3 regions of the Streptomyces ortus genome follow, and region 3 is predicted to be linked to each of the others. Evidence: riboswitches for the same ligand, from Rfam matches in the RefSeq annotation. Region 3 holds a riboswitch; each other region holds the start of a gene.
What was found. A riboswitch is a leader RNA that binds a small molecule or an ion and turns the genes downstream of it on or off. The one in region 3 is predicted to bind cobalamin.
Positions count from the first base shown of each region.

Region 1: linked by a shared signal. The riboswitch ahead of K3769_RS36740 (energy-coupling factor ABC transporter permease) and the one ahead of K3769_RS07780 (cobalamin biosynthesis protein) in region 3 are both predicted to bind cobalamin.
Region 2: linked by a shared signal. The riboswitch ahead of K3769_RS03815 (ABC transporter substrate-binding protein) and the one ahead of K3769_RS07780 (cobalamin biosynthesis protein) in region 3 are both predicted to bind cobalamin.

Region 1 covers NZ_JAIFZO010000002.1:7,711,129-7,715,865, forward strand. Annotated here, with positions in the region: gene K3769_RS36720 (serine/threonine-protein kinase) at 1-289, shown strand, start outside; gene K3769_RS36725 (energy-coupling factor ABC transporter ATP-binding protein) at 296-1,165, opposite strand; gene cbiQ (cobalt ECF transporter T component CbiQ) at 1,162-1,911, opposite strand; gene K3769_RS36735 (energy-coupling factor ABC transporter substrate-binding protein) at 1,918-2,319, opposite strand; gene K3769_RS36740 (energy-coupling factor ABC transporter permease) at 2,316-3,119, opposite strand; cobalamin riboswitch at 3,150-3,331, opposite strand; gene K3769_RS36745 (cellulase family glycosylhydrolase) at 3,574-4,737, shown strand, end outside.
Region 2 covers NZ_JAIFZO010000002.1:218,360-223,096, reverse strand. Annotated here, with positions in the region: gene K3769_RS03840 (cation diffusion facilitator family transporter) at 1-60, opposite strand, end outside; gene K3769_RS03835 (ArsR/SmtB family transcription factor) at 165-524, shown strand; gene K3769_RS03830 (VOC family protein) at 716-1,513, shown strand; gene K3769_RS03825 (MHYT domain-containing protein) at 1,709-2,590, shown strand; gene K3769_RS03820 (CoA-binding protein) at 2,662-3,069, opposite strand; cobalamin riboswitch at 3,180-3,366, shown strand; gene K3769_RS03815 (ABC transporter substrate-binding protein) at 3,434-4,462, shown strand; gene K3769_RS03810 (FecCD family ABC transporter permease) at 4,459-4,737, shown strand, end outside.
Region 3 covers NZ_JAIFZO010000002.1:1,021,634-1,026,370, forward strand. Annotated here, with positions in the region: gene K3769_RS07765 (lysozyme) at 69-812, shown strand; gene K3769_RS07770 (inorganic phosphate transporter) at 1,011-2,246, shown strand; gene K3769_RS07775 (hypothetical protein) at 2,259-2,480, shown strand; cobalamin riboswitch at 2,604-2,745, shown strand; gene K3769_RS07780 (cobalamin biosynthesis protein) at 2,877-3,839, shown strand; gene K3769_RS07785 (cobyric acid synthase) at 3,836-4,737, shown strand, end outside.

The DNA.
Region 1 (4,737 bases), 6.7 Mb from region 3:
GGGCCGGGGCGTCCAGGAGAGCCCGGTCAAGGCGCATTTGGCGGGTGGGGACCAGCCGATGACCATGGACGGCTTCGACTGGGACAGGCTCCCCGCCCTGCTCGCCGAGGCGGAGAAGGAACTGAACGTCGACGACGCCACCTCCCGCTACCTCGTGGTCAGGTCACCGAACGACGTGTTCGACCGGGGCGCCGAGATGCTGGTCTACCTCACCGACGAGTACAAGAGGAGCGGCTATCTGCTGGCCGACGCCCGCGGCAAGGTGACCAGGGTGACACCCGCCGACTGACGGCGGTCACCGTCGGCCTTCGGCCGGCACCGGGGGAGCGGAGTTGTGCGACGTCATCGCGGCCAGTTCCTCGGCGGTGCGCGGGCCGGTCGACGGAGACGTCAACAGGCCCTGCGCGCGCAGCAGTTCGGCCACCGCGACCCCCCAGGGCAACCGCAGTCCCGCCTGTGCCAGGAGGTCCGTACGGGCCAGGGTCGCCCCGGCCGGCCCGGTGACGGCGCCGGACGGGGTGAGGAGTGCCACGTCGTCGGCCCAGCGCAGGGCGAGGTCCACGTCGTGCGTCGCCATCACCACGGTGGTACCGCTCGCGCGCAGCCCCTCCAGGGTCGCGAGCAGCCGCTCCTGGCCGTCCGGGTCCAGCCCCGCGGTCGGTTCGTCGAGGATCAGCACCCGTGGCCGCATCGCCACGGCGCCCGCGATCGCGGTCCGTTTGCGCTGCCCGTAGGAGAGGAGGTGGGTGGGGCGTTCGGCCAGGGCCGTGATGTCCAGCGCGGCGAGTGCCTCGTCCACCCGGGCCCGTACCTCGGTGTCCGGCAGGCCGAGGTTCAGCGGCCCGAACGACACGTCCTGGAAGACGGACGCGGCGAACAACTGGTCGTCCGGGTCCTGTACCACCAGTTGCACGGTCGTGCGCAGCAGGGTCAGGCCCTTGCGGTCGTACCGGACCGGCCGGTCCCGCACGGTCAACTGCCCGGTGAGCGGGCGCAGTCCGCCGCTGAGCAGCCGCATCAGTGTCGTCTTGCCGCTGCCGTTGCGGCCGAGCAGGGCGAGCGCACGTCCCGCGCGCACCTCGAAGTCGAGGCCGCCGAGCACGGTCGGGCCGTCCTCGTACGCGTAGGACGCGCCCCGCAGGGCGACCAGCACGGGCTCGCTCATCGCAGCGGCCTTTCCAGTACGAAGGTGAGTGCGACCACCGCCGCGAGCAGGGCGACGCCGGCCAGGGTGAAGCGCGCGGAGATCCGGGCCTCCGGCACCAGGACGCGCAGGGTGCCGTCGTAACCGCGTCCGGCGAGTCCGGCCTGCAGCCGGGTCGCCCGGTCGAAGGCCCGGACGAACGCGGTGGCGGCGAGCCCGGCCAGCGAACGCCAGGCGGCGGCCCGCGTGGTGTGCCCGAGCCGGGCGGCCTGCGCCTCCCTGATCCGGCGTACGGAGTCGAGGAGCAGGAAGCTCATCCGGTACGTCACCAGGGCCACGTCGACGACCGGCGCGGGCACCCCGGCGTTCACCAGTCGTGGCAGCAGGTCGGACAGGGGAGTGGTGAACGCGAACAGGAGCACGCCGAGGGAGGCCGCCGAGGTACGCAGCAGGAGTTCCCCGGCGCGTACCGGACCACCCTGCGCCAGGGTCACGAACCCGTCCGGGCCGCCCACCTGGAGCAGCAGCGGCAGCGCACCGGTCACGCAGAAGCCCAGCGGTACGCGGTAGGCGCGCCAGAGCCGCCGGGCGGGTACCGCCGCCGGACCCAGCAGCACGGTGAGGGCGGTCACCAGGACCAGGGCGGCGCCCGGCCAGGGCGGCAGGGAGATCGCCAGGACGGTCAGGCCGAGACCGAGCACGGCCTTGTCCACGGGGTGGCGGCGGCGCCAGCGACTGCTGTGCGCCGCCGCGTCGATCGGCAGCACGAACGCTCAGGTCCGTTCGGCCGGACGGTTCGGCCGGGCCGCGGACTCCTCGGCACCGCCGGGTGCCCCGGCCGTCGGGTCCCGGCCGTCCTCGCGCTGTGCCAGGACGCGCAGTTCACCCTGGCGCCTGCCCCGGCGCAGGCCGAAGTAGTAGGCGAGGACGCCCGCGCCGAGGGCGGCCTGGAGGGCGAACAGCGCCGACTCGATCTCACCGGACGGCGGCTCGTACAGGGGTGAGAACCACGGCTCGTAGTCCGGCTCGATCTCGGTGATCGCGGTCTCCGCCTCCGCGTCGGCGCCCGTGAACGGCTCCTCCTTGTGGTCGCCCATGCCGAAGACCAGCGGCAGTACGGCGAGCGCGGCCACGAGGAGCAGCAGCAGGGTGTTGATCTTCGCGCCGCGGCTCATCGGGTCACCGTCCCGGTCGTGTCGGTCGTCCTGACCGTCCCGGTCGTGTCGGTCGTGTCGTCGGCATCGGTCGGGTCCCCGGTGTCGGTCGTCCCGCCGATTTCGGCGGCCCCGGACTTCCCGCCCCCGGACCGCCTGCCGGTCAGGAACACGCCGAGCCGGGTCAGTTCGCCCTTGCTCGACTGCACCAGCAGCCGCATCACGAGCACCGTGAGCAGTCCCTCGCTCACCGCGAGCGGGATCTGCGTGACGGCGAAGATCGAGCCGAACTTGCCGAGCGCGCCCAGGAATCCGCTGCTCGGGTCGGGGAACGCGAGCGCCAGCTGCACGCTGGTGACGCAGTAGGTGGACAGGTCGGCGACGAACGCGGCGCAGAACACCGCGACCATGAGCGGCACGTCGAACCGCCGGAGCAGCCGGTACACCGCGTAGCCCGCCCACGGTCCGGCGATCGCCATCGAGAAGACGTTGGCGCCCAGTGTGGTGAGCCCGCCGTGCGCGAGCAGCAGGGCCTGGAAGAGCAGGGTGATGGTGCCCAGGACCGCCATGACCGGCGGCCGGAACAGGATGGCGCCCAGACCGGTGCCGGTCGGATGCGAACAACTCCCGGTCACCGACGGCAGTTTCAGTGCGGAGAGAACGAAGGTGAAGGCCCCCGACGCGCCGATGAGGAGCGTGCTCTCGGGATGTTCTCTGACCTCACGGGTGAGCGACCGGACTCCGTGGACGACGAACGGCGCCGACGCGACGCCCCAGGCGACCGCGTGCGCCGGAGGAAGGAAACCCTCGGCTATGTGCATGGCTCAGCAGACCCTCTCCAGCACCTCGTGGATGGTTGACGTGCCTTGGCCGGTCTCCTGGCTTACGGGTAACACCGCCCGTGCTCCGCCTTCCCGGGTCCGAGGACCCAGTGGCTGCCCGTGAGGGCCGGAGCCGGACTTCCCGATCACAGTGGCGAGGGCCGCACCGGCATCACACCGATTTCCCGAGCACCAAGGCGTCGTGACAGTAGTGCGCGTACCCGGGTGGTGACAAGGCGGCCCTCGGGGGGCGTGAGAGTGGTCACGCGGCGCGCACCGGTGGTCCCGGCGGAAACGGACCCCCGGCCTGTCATCCATCACGGCACATCCGTTACAGCCGTCAGGAAGCCGAGGTTGTGCCAAGTCTTGACGTGTTCCTGGCAAGGTGACTCCATGGGAGCGCTCCCACTTTCCCGTAATCCAAGTTTCTTGGCGCTCACTTCCTGGAGTCGCAGTGAGAAGAGCAAGAAGCACGACACGAAAGAGCCACATCAGCGCGTTGCTCGCCGGGCTGGCCGCCTTTCTGGGGCTCGTCGTCCTCGGCGCGCTCGTACCGACCGCCGCACATGCCCAGATGCCCGGTGACCCGCCCGGCGCGTCCGCGGGTGCCCTCGCGACCGGCCTCCATGTCGACGACGGCCGCCTGCTCGAAGGCAACGGCAACGATTTCGTCATGCGCGGCGTCAACCACGCCCACACCTGGTACCCGGGCGAGACGCAGTCGCTGGCCGACATCAAGGCGCTCGGCGCCAACTCCGTGCGCGTCGTCCTGTCCGACGGCCACCGCTGGAGCAGGAACAGCCCCGAGGACGTGGCCGCCGTCATCGCCCAGTGCAGGGCGAACCGGCTGATCTGCGTGCTGGAGGTGCATGACACCACCGGTTACGGCGAGGACGCCGCGGCCGGCACGCTCGACCACGCGGCCGACTACTGGATCGGCCTGAAGAGCGTGCTCACCGGCCAGGAGAACTACGTCATCGTCAACATCGGCAACGAGCCCTGGGGCAACACCGACCCCGCCGGCTGGACCGCTCCCACGGTCGCCGCCGTCAAGAAGCTGCGTGCCGCCGGGTTCGAGCACACCATCATGGTGGACGCGCCCAACTGGGGCCAGGACTGGCAGGGCGTCATGCGGGCCAATGCCCAGGCCGTCCACGACGCCGACACCACCGGCAACCTGATCTTCTCGATCCACATGTACAGCGTCTTCGACACCGCGGCGGAGATCACCGACTACCTGAACGCGTTCGTCACCGCGAAACTCCCCATCCTCATCGGCGAGTTCGGCGGCCCCGCCGACCAGTACGGCGATCCGGACGAGGACACCATGATGGCCGCGGCCCAGCAGCTCAAGCTCGGCTACCTCGCCTGGTCCTGGAGCGGTAACACCGACCCGATCCTGGACCTCACGATCGGTTTCGACCCGACACGGCTGAGCTCCTGGGGTCAGCGCGTCTTCAACGGCGCCGACGGCATCGCCCAGACCTCGAAGGAGGCCACGATCTACGGTGGCGGCACCCCGGGTGACACCCAGGCCCCGACCGCGCCGGGCACCCCGGGTGCCGCCGCCGTGGCGGCCACCTCGGTGACCCTCACCTGGACCGCCGCCACCGACAAC
Region 2 (4,737 bases), 800 kb from region 3:
CCTGTGCCCATGGTCATGCCCGTGTTCTCCGTCGTGCCCGACGCCGTGCTCGGTGCTCACCAGGTCCCCTTTCCGGGATGCCCCTGCGGATGTCCGTGCGTCTGTCCCGGCGGATGTCCGTGAACGAGGTGGACTCGACCGCCTAACCGAGCCATTATGTGCGTATGAGCGCACGCATGCACCTGTCACCTGCGCACGATGAGCATCCGCGTACACCGGGCGAGGAGCAGTTCGCCCTCGCCGCCGAACTTCTCGCCCTCCTGGGTGATCGCACCCGTCTCGTCCTGCTGCACGCCCTGGCCGAGGGCGGGGCGGACGTCACGACCCTCACGGAGCGGTGCGGGGCCGCCCGCCCGGCGGTCAGCCAGCACCTGGCGAGGCTGCGGCTCGCGGGGCTCGTCAACACACGCAAGGAGGGCCGCCGGATGATCTATTCGCTGCGGGACGGGCATCTGCGGCGCGTCGTGGACGAGGCGCTGAATCTGGCCGACCACCGGCTGAGCGACAGGCCGGCGCACGATTGAGGGGTCCTGGGCACCGGTTTGTTTCGGGTGGGGGCGCCGGGTACTCGGGGCGTGGGACCCCGCTCGCCTCCGGGCGAAGGAGGCGCGAGAGGGGGATGCTGAGGAAGACGGCACCGCGGCCCGGCCCGTGCTTCCGACCGCTGTCGGGTGTCCGTCCCCTCCCCTCGGTACGACTCAGGAACGGTACTGCCATGAACAGCGACGCAAGTGTCCGCAGCGACGTCGTCTCCAGCCACTCGGTCGCGGGAGCCCCGTGCTGGGTCAGTCTCACGGCGCGCGACCAGCAGGCCGCCGAGGACTTCTACCAGGCGGTGCTCGGGTGGCGGTTCCGGACGACCGCGCTGATGGACCGGTTCCGGATCGCCTACGCGGACGGGGTGCCGGTCGCGGGCGTCGCGGCCGTGGCCACGACGTGGCAGATGGCGGTCGCCTGGACCCCTTACTTCGCGGTGGACAGCGCCGACGAGGCGGTGGCCCGGGGCCAGGAGCGCGGCGGTACGGCGGCGGTCGGCCCCATCGGCTTCCCGCCCGGCCGGGCGGCCCTGCTGGCGGACCGCGACGGAGCGGTCTTCGGCATCTGGGAGGGCCAGCTCGTCGCCGGCTGGGAGACCTGGCGCCGGGCCGCCCCCGCCTTCCTGCGCCTGCACACGCGCAACGCCTTCGACGCCGCGATGTTCTACGGCGAGGTGCTGGAGTGGGCGACCTCGCGGCCCGGCTGCTGCGAGGTGCACTACGACGGTGACGAGGTCGTCCTGCGCAGCGACGGCGACGTGGTGGCCCGTATCCACTCCGGCGCGGTGGAGGCCGCCCCCGATCCCACGATCCGGCCCCACTGGCAGGTCCACTTCGCGGTCACGGACGTCGAGGCCTGTGTCGACGCGGCGCTGAAGCACGGCGGTACGGTCCGGGACGGCGCGACCACCACGGAGGCGGTGCTGAGGGATCCCGACGGGGCCCAGTTCACGGTGACGTCGAAACCGCAGGCCTGAGGAGGCGGGCGGAGCGGCCGGTAACGGGCCGCACCACCGGAATAACCGCCTCCGGCTCGAAGAAGCCTATGTGTGACCGGAATTGACCGACATGGAATTCCGTTGGCTGCGATTGCACGAAACCCCTTGCTGACGGTCCGTCATGGCGCGTACATGTGTCCCCGCAACAGTCGTATTCCGGGGGGATGTTGGCATATGCAGGGCACGGTCGACGGATTCAGCTATGGAATGATCACGCCGCTCACGGCCTATGTCATGGCCTGTCTGGGGGCCGCCCTGGGCCTGCGCTGCATCACCCGGTCCCTGCGCGACGACCGGTCCTGGAGACCGGGCTGGCTCGCGCTCGGGGCGGCGTCGATCGGCTGCGGCATCTGGACGATGCACTTCATCGCCATGATCGGATTCCAGGTCGAGGAGAGCCGCATCCACTACGACACCGGCCTGACGATCCTCAGCCTCGCGGTGGCGATCGCGGTGGTCGGTCTCGGCGTCCTCGCCGTCGGCTGTCGCGGCGCGAACACGGCGACCCTGCTCGTCGCGGGCACGTTCACCGGCCTCGGGGTCGCGGCCATGCACTACATAGGCATGGCCGCCATCCGGCTCAACGGCGACCTGCGCTACGAGGTCCGTACCGTCGCGCTCTCCGTCCTGATCGCCGTCGTCGCCGCGACCGCCGCGCTGTGGGCGGCGGTCGCCATCCGCGGCTTTCTGACCAGCCTGGCGGCCGGCCTGGTCATGGGCGTCGCCGTGACCGGGATGCACTACACGGGCATGGCGGCCGTCAGTGTGCATCTGCACGTCGCGGTAGGCACACCGGACTCGGGAGACCCGGCCCACTCGCTGCTGCTGCCGATGCTCATCGGCCCGGTCCTCTTCCTGGCGCTCGCGGGGGTGGTGGTGATGTTCGACCCGATGCTGGTCCTCGGGGACGGCGACTGGAACCGGGCCGCGTCCCGCCGCCGCACACCCGCCCCGAACACGCAGCCGCCCACCTGGTCCGGCTCGGCGTTCGACGCACGGCCGGGGACGGACCGGCGCGGGTACGGGCCCGGGACCCCGGGGCGCCGCGACAGCTGAACGCGACCGCCGTTCCGGCCCGACTTTCCCGACCCCGCCGGCCCGCGGCCGGAGCCGTCCGCCCCGCCGGTTCAGCCCAGGCGGGGGATCTCGATCGCCGGGCAGCGGTCCATGACCATGTCGAGGCCGGCCGCGCGGGTGCGGTCGTACGCGGCCTCGTCCAGCACGCCGAGCTGGAACCAGACGGCCTTGGCGCCGATGGCCACGGCCTCGTCGGCGACCGGGCCCGCCAGGTCGCTGTTGACGAACACGTCGACCACGTCCACCTCGAAGGGGATGTCCGCCAGGGAGGCGTACCCCTTCTCCCCGTGGACCGTCTCGGCCTTCGGGTGGACGGGGACCACGCGCTTGCCGAAGCGCTGGAGCACCTCCGCCACGCCGTACGCGGCACGCCGTTCGTTCGACGACAGGCCCACGACGGCCCAGGTGTCGCCGCTCTCGGTGAGGATCTTGCGGATCGTTGCCGGGTCGCCGTACACGATGGACCTCCTGCGGATACGAGTGTGCTTCTCGCGCCGGACAACAGCGGGCGGGGCACGCTGATTCCCGCCGCCCGGCTCCCCGCGCCGCAAAGGCGCGGAAACCGTCGTGATAGCTTGCGCAGGCCAGTCGAACCCATGTACGTGGGTCAGGGAATCCGGTGGGAATCCGGAGCTGACGCGCAGCGGTGAGGGTGACGGGCGGGGCATCGGCCACTGGATCGGATCGACGGTCCGGGAAGGCGCCTCGTCCGGGTGAACCCGAGTCCGAAGACCTGCTGGCGGCCTCCGCGGTCCCGAGACGGCGGGGGAGCACCGTACGACCGGGCTCCGCGTTCGAGCCCTCGACGTCTGAGGAACTTCCGTGCCCATCGCACGCCCCGCCCGCCCTGTCGCCCTGCTCGTTTCCGGGATCGTCCTGCTGACCGGCTGCGGCGGCGCCGACTCGCCGGCCGGCGGCGGGACCTCCGCGGCGGCCGTCACCCTGGACAACTGCGGCCACACCGTCCGCGTGGAGTCCCCGCCGCGCAAGGCCGTCTCCCTGAACCAGGGCACCACCGAGATCCTGTTCTCGCTGGGCCTCGCCGACCGGATGGCCGGCACCGCCACCTGGACCGATCCGGTGATGAAGGGCCTGGAGAAGGCGGACGCGAAGGTCAAGCGGATCGCCGACAACAACCCGTCCTTCGAACGGGTGCTGGACGCCGATCCCGACTTCGTCGCCGCCTCGTTCGTGTCCACGCTCGGCAAGGGAGGCGTCGCCACCCGCGAGCAGTTCGAGAAGCTCGGCGTACCCGCGTACGTCTCGCCCTCCGACTGCGCGGGCAAGGACAACACCGGAGACGGCGACGGCGCCCGCGAGAAGGCCCTCGGCATCGACGCGATCTACGGCGAGATACGTGACCTGGCCGAGGTGTTCGGCGTCGAGGAGCGGGGCGAGAAGCTGGTCGCCGAGCTCCGGCAGCGCATGAAGAGGGCCACCGCCGGCATCGACGCCTCGGACGTCTCCCTCCTGTACTGGTTCGCCAACTCCGAGTCGCCCTACATGGCGGGCTGCTGCGGCGCCCCCGGCATCATCACGCGGGCGTTCGGCGCGCAGAACGTCTTCGACGACACCCATGAGGAATGGCCCCAGATCAACTGGGAGACGGTCGCCGACCGCGACCCCGACGTCCTCGTCATCGGCGACCTGACCCGCAAGTCGCAGACCGCCGAGTCCGCGAGGAAGAAGATCGAGTTCCTGGAGTCCGACCCCGTCACCAAAAACATGACGGCCGTGAAGAAGAAGCGGTACGTGCTGCTCAGCGGGCAGGCCATGAACCCGACCATCCGTACCGTCGAGGGCGTCGAACAAGTAGCCGCCGCCCTGCGGGAGTTCGGGCTCACGGGGTGACCCGCCGGGGCATACGGCCGCGCGTGGGCCCGCTCTGCGCGGCAGGCGCGGCCCTGCTCGTCGCCTCGGTCGCTCTCGCCATCACCATCGGCCCCGCGGACATCGGCGTCACCGACGTCTGGTCCGTGGTCGCCTCCCACCTCGGCTGGGGGAGTACGGGGCTGAGCCCCATCCGGGAGGGGATCGTCTGGCAGCTGCGGCTGCCGCGCACCCTGCTGGCCGCCGTCTGCGGAGCCGGGCTCGCCGTGTGCGGCGCGGTGATGCAGTCCCTGCTG
Region 3 (4,737 bases):
GCGAGAGCACTGAAGGACGGAACCCGCACGTCCGAAAGGTCATATACAGGTACTAATCCGGGGGAGACATGGTCAGTGATCGCACATCGTCCCGTCAGCGCGTCCGTCTCGTCGCCGCCTCCGTGGCGGCGCTGGCGCTCGGCGGCACCGCATTCGCCGACGTGCCGGCCACGGCCGCCGGCAAGCCCAAGGGGCACGACGTGTCCTCGCACCAGAAGAACGTGAACTGGTCGAGCGCGAAGAGCGGGGGCGCCGCGTTCGTCTACGTGAAGGCCACCGAGTCGACCACGTACCGCAACCCGTACTTCGCCCAGCAGTACGACGGCGCGCACGACGCGAGCATCATCCGCGGCGCGTACCACTTCGCGCTGCCGAACAGGTCGTCGGGCACCGAGCAGGCCGCCTACTTCGTACGCAACGGCGGCGCCTGGCGGGCGGACGGCCGGACGCTGCCGCCCGCGTTGGACATCGAGTACAACCCCTACGACAAGAAGAAGAAGTGCTACGGGCTGAGCAAGAACGGGATGGTCGGCTGGATCAGGGCCTTCAGCGACGAGGTGCGGCGGCAGACCGGCCGCCGTCCCGTGATCTACACGACCTACACGTGGTGGAAGACGTGCACGGGCAACAGCGCCGCCTTCGCCGCGAACCATCCGCTGTGGCTGGCCCGCTACAGCGCGAGCGCGGGGCCGCTGCCCTCGGGCTGGAAGTACTGGACGTTCTGGCAGTACGACAACAAGGGCAGCCTGCCGGGTGACCAGAATCTCTTCAACGGTTCGCTGTCACAGCTGAAGGCTCTCGCGAAGGGGTGAGCCGGGGTGGCGGAACCAGGGATTCCGCTTCCGTTCGACACCGTTCGGCGCCGCCGCACGCTCTTTGCCGCCCTTTCGACACAAGCGGAATGCCGACACCTCCATCGGGTCACCCCACCGCCCGACTCAGTTCATCTTCCGTTCATCCAGGTTGCTTACGTTCCCCATGCCACTGTCGTCCAACAGAAGCCTGGGTAAATGGAACACATCACGCTCCTCCTCGGAATCGTGATCGTGACCGCTCTCGTGTTCGATTTCACGAACGGTTTCCACGACACTGCCAACGCGATGGCGACCACCATCTCGACCGGCGCGCTGAAGCCCAAGACGGCGGTGGCCATGTCCGCCGTACTGAACCTCGTCGGTGCCTTCCTCTCCGTGGAGGTCGCCAAGACGATCTCCGGCGGCCTCATCAACGAAGAGGGCATCCGCACAGAAGTGATCTTCGCGGCGCTCGTCGGCGCCATTCTGTGGAATCTGCTGACCTGGCTCCTGGGTCTGCCCTCCAGTTCGTCCCACGCGCTCTTCGGCGGCCTCATCGGCGCCGCGGTGATGTCGGCGGGCTGGTCCTCGGTGAACGGCTCGACCGTGATCACCAAGGTCCTCCTGCCGGCGATCGCCGCACCCGTGGTGGCCGGACTCGCCGCGATGCTCGCCACCCGGCTGACCTACCGGATCAGCCGCGGAGCCGGTGAGAAGGCGACCTCCAAGGGCTACCGCGCGGGTCAGATCACCTCCGCGGGCCTGGTCTCGCTGGCCCACGGCACGAACGACGCGCAGAAGACCATGGGCATCATCACCCTGGCCCTGGTCACCGGCGGGGTGCTCGCGCCCGGCTCGAACCCTCCCCTGTGGGTCATCGTCTCGGCCGGTATAGCCATCGCGCTCGGCACCTACCTGGGCGGCTGGCGCATCATCCGCACCATGGGCAAGGGCCTCACCGACCTCGCGCCGCCGCAGGGCTTCGCCGCCCAGACCAGCGCCGCGACGGTCATCCTGGCCTCCTCGCACCTCGGCTTCTCCCTCTCGACGACCCAGTCCTGCTCCGGCGCCGTGATGGGTTCGGGCCTGGGCCGCAAGGGCGGTGTCGTCCGCTGGTCGACCGCGACCCGCATGTTCGTCGCCTGGGGCCTCACGCTCCCCGCCGCCGGTCTGGTCGGCGCGGGCGCCGAGTTCCTGACCAAGCAGGGCACCTGGGGCATCGTCCTCACCGGCGCGCTGCTGATCGCGGGCTCCGCGGTCATCTGGACGCTCTCCCGCCGCCAGCCCGTCACCGTCGACAACGTCAACGACGACCACGAGCCCGCGGGCGTCGTGACCACCGCGATCGCCGCCGTCACCCCGCCTCCCGCCGGTCCGGTCGCCGCGGCCGACGACCTCAAGACCACCATCCCGGGCCCGGACGTCGAGCCCGTCCGTCCGGCCACGGTGTAAGGAACGAACCTCATGAAGATCGACTGGGCAGCCCTCGGCTCCGTGTTCGGAGTCAGCCTCATCGCCACCGTCGCCCTCGTGGGCCTCTTCACCCTCGGCATCGTCGGCCTCACCAAGCGCGAGTCGGCCGCCGCGGAGGGGGGTTCCGCTCCCCTCGCGGTCACCGGCGCGTACGCCTGCTTCGCCGCCTGCGCGGCGGCCGTGGCGTACGGGATCTATCTGATCGTCGCCTGACCCTCGCAGCACGTCCGTTCCGAACGGGACCGCCCCGTCGACCACCTGGTCGGCGGGGCCTGCTCGTGTCCGTGTGTGGGGCTCAGCACACTCTCCCGCCGCAGGTCAACGGCAAGTTGACGGTTGTTCTCGGACCGTGGTGGACTGCCGGGGCCATGTACGTCGGCAGAAGAGGAAGCCGGTGCGAATCCGGCGCGGTCCCGCCACTGTCACCGGGGAATCGATCCCCCCGGGAGCCAGGAACTCTCGCCGTCGGTCTCGTCGAACCAGGGCGTGGACACCCTGAGTGAGGACATATCGCCATGCGCGGCCGTCTGTTGTGGACCAGTGTGCCCGGGCCCGGTACGAGGGTGCCCGGCAGGGCAGTTCCGCCGCACGCGACGGCGGGCTGAACCGATGCGTGCCGATCGCGTCTTCGCGTCCGGCGCCGCCGCCGGCCTCCTCGCCGACCTGCTGCTCGGCGATCCACGCCGGGGGCATCCGGTCGCCGCGTTCGGGCGGGCCGCGGGAGCCGTCGAGCGGGCCCTGTGGCACGACCACCGGGGCTGGGGCGCACTGCACACCGCCGTGTGCGCGGGCGGCGCCGTCTGCCTCGCCGTGGCCGCCGAGCGTTCCCTGCGCTCCTCCCCCGTCGCCTCCGCCGTTCTGACCGCGGCCACCACCTGGGCCGTCGTCGGCGGGACCTCGCTCGGCCGTGAGGCGCGGGCCGTCGGCGGGGCGCTGGCCGCCGGGGACATCGAGGTGGCCCGGGAGCGGCTGCCGCATCTGTGCGGGCGCGACCCGCAGGCGCTGGACGCCGACGGGATCGCCCGCGCGGTGGTCGAGTCGGTCGCCGAGAACACCTCCGACGCCGTGGTGGGCGCCCTGGTGTGGGGCGCGGTCGCGGGCGTGCCCGGGCTGGTGGGGTTCCGGGCCGTCAACACGCTGGACGCCATGGTGGGGCACAAGTCGGCCCGACACCGGCGGTACGGGTGGGCCTCCGCACGGCTCGACGACGTGGTGGGGTGGCCCGGCGCCCGGCTGACCGCCGCCCTCGCCGCCGTCGCGGGGGGTGATCCACGCGGGGCCGCCACCGCCTGGCGCGCCGACGCCGCCAGGCATCCGAGTCCCAACGCCGGGCCCGTGGAGGCCTCGTTCGCGGGCGCGCTCGGGGTACGGCTCGGCGGGACGCTCTCGTACGCGGGACGGGTGGAGCACCGGCCCGTGCTCAATGGTCCGGGGCGGGCCGTGCGGGTCGGGGACATCGAGCGGGCCGTGCGGCTCTCGCGCCGCGTGAGCCTGCTCGCGATGGGCGCGAGTGCCGCCGGGCGGCTGCTCGCCACGTCAGTGCTGTCGAAGGCGAAGGGGCGTACGGCATGAACGCGGGAACGGGCGGGAGAACGGGCGGCGGGCTGCTCGTCGCCGGGACGACCTCCGACGCGGGCAAGAGCGTCGTGACCGCCGGGATCTGCCGGTGGCTGGTGCGCCGGGGTGTGAAGGTGGCGCCCTTCAAGGCCCAGAACATGTCCTTGAACTCGTTCGTCACACGCGAGGGCGCCGAGATCGGGCGCGCGCAGGCCATGCAGGCGCAGGCCGCCCGCGTGGAGCCCTCCGTGCTCATGAACCCCGTCCTGCTCAAGCCGGGTGGCGACCGCAGCAGCCAGGTCGTCCTGATGGGCAGGCCCGTGGGCGAGCTGAGCGCGCGCGGCTACCACGGCGGTCGCCAGGAGGCGTTGCTCGGCACCGTGCTGGACTGCCTGGCCGAGTTGCGGGGCACGTATGACGCGGTGATCTGTGAGGGGGCGGGCAGTCCCGCCGAGATCAATCTGCGGCGCACCGACATCGTGAACATGGGGATCGCGCGCAACGCCCGGCTGCCCGTGCTCGTGGTCGGGGACATCGACCGCGGCGGGGTCTTCGCCTCGTTCTTCGGGACGGTGGCGCTGCTGTCGCGCGAGGACCAGGAGCTGGTCGCCGGGTTCCTCGTCAACAAGTTCCGCGGGGACGTCTCGCTGCTCGAACCCGGCGTCGACATGCTGCGCGGGCTCACCGGGCGGCACACCTACGGCATTCTGCCCTTCCGGCACGGGCTCGGCATCGACGAGGAGGACGGGCTCAGGGTGTCCCTGCGGGGGGCGGTGCGCGAGTCCGAGGTCTCCTCCCCCGTCGGCGAGGACATCCTGCGCGTCGCCGTCTGCGCGGTCCCGCTGATGTCCAACTTCACGGACCTGGACGCCCTCGCCGCCGAACCGGGCGTCGTCGTACGGTTCGTGGACCG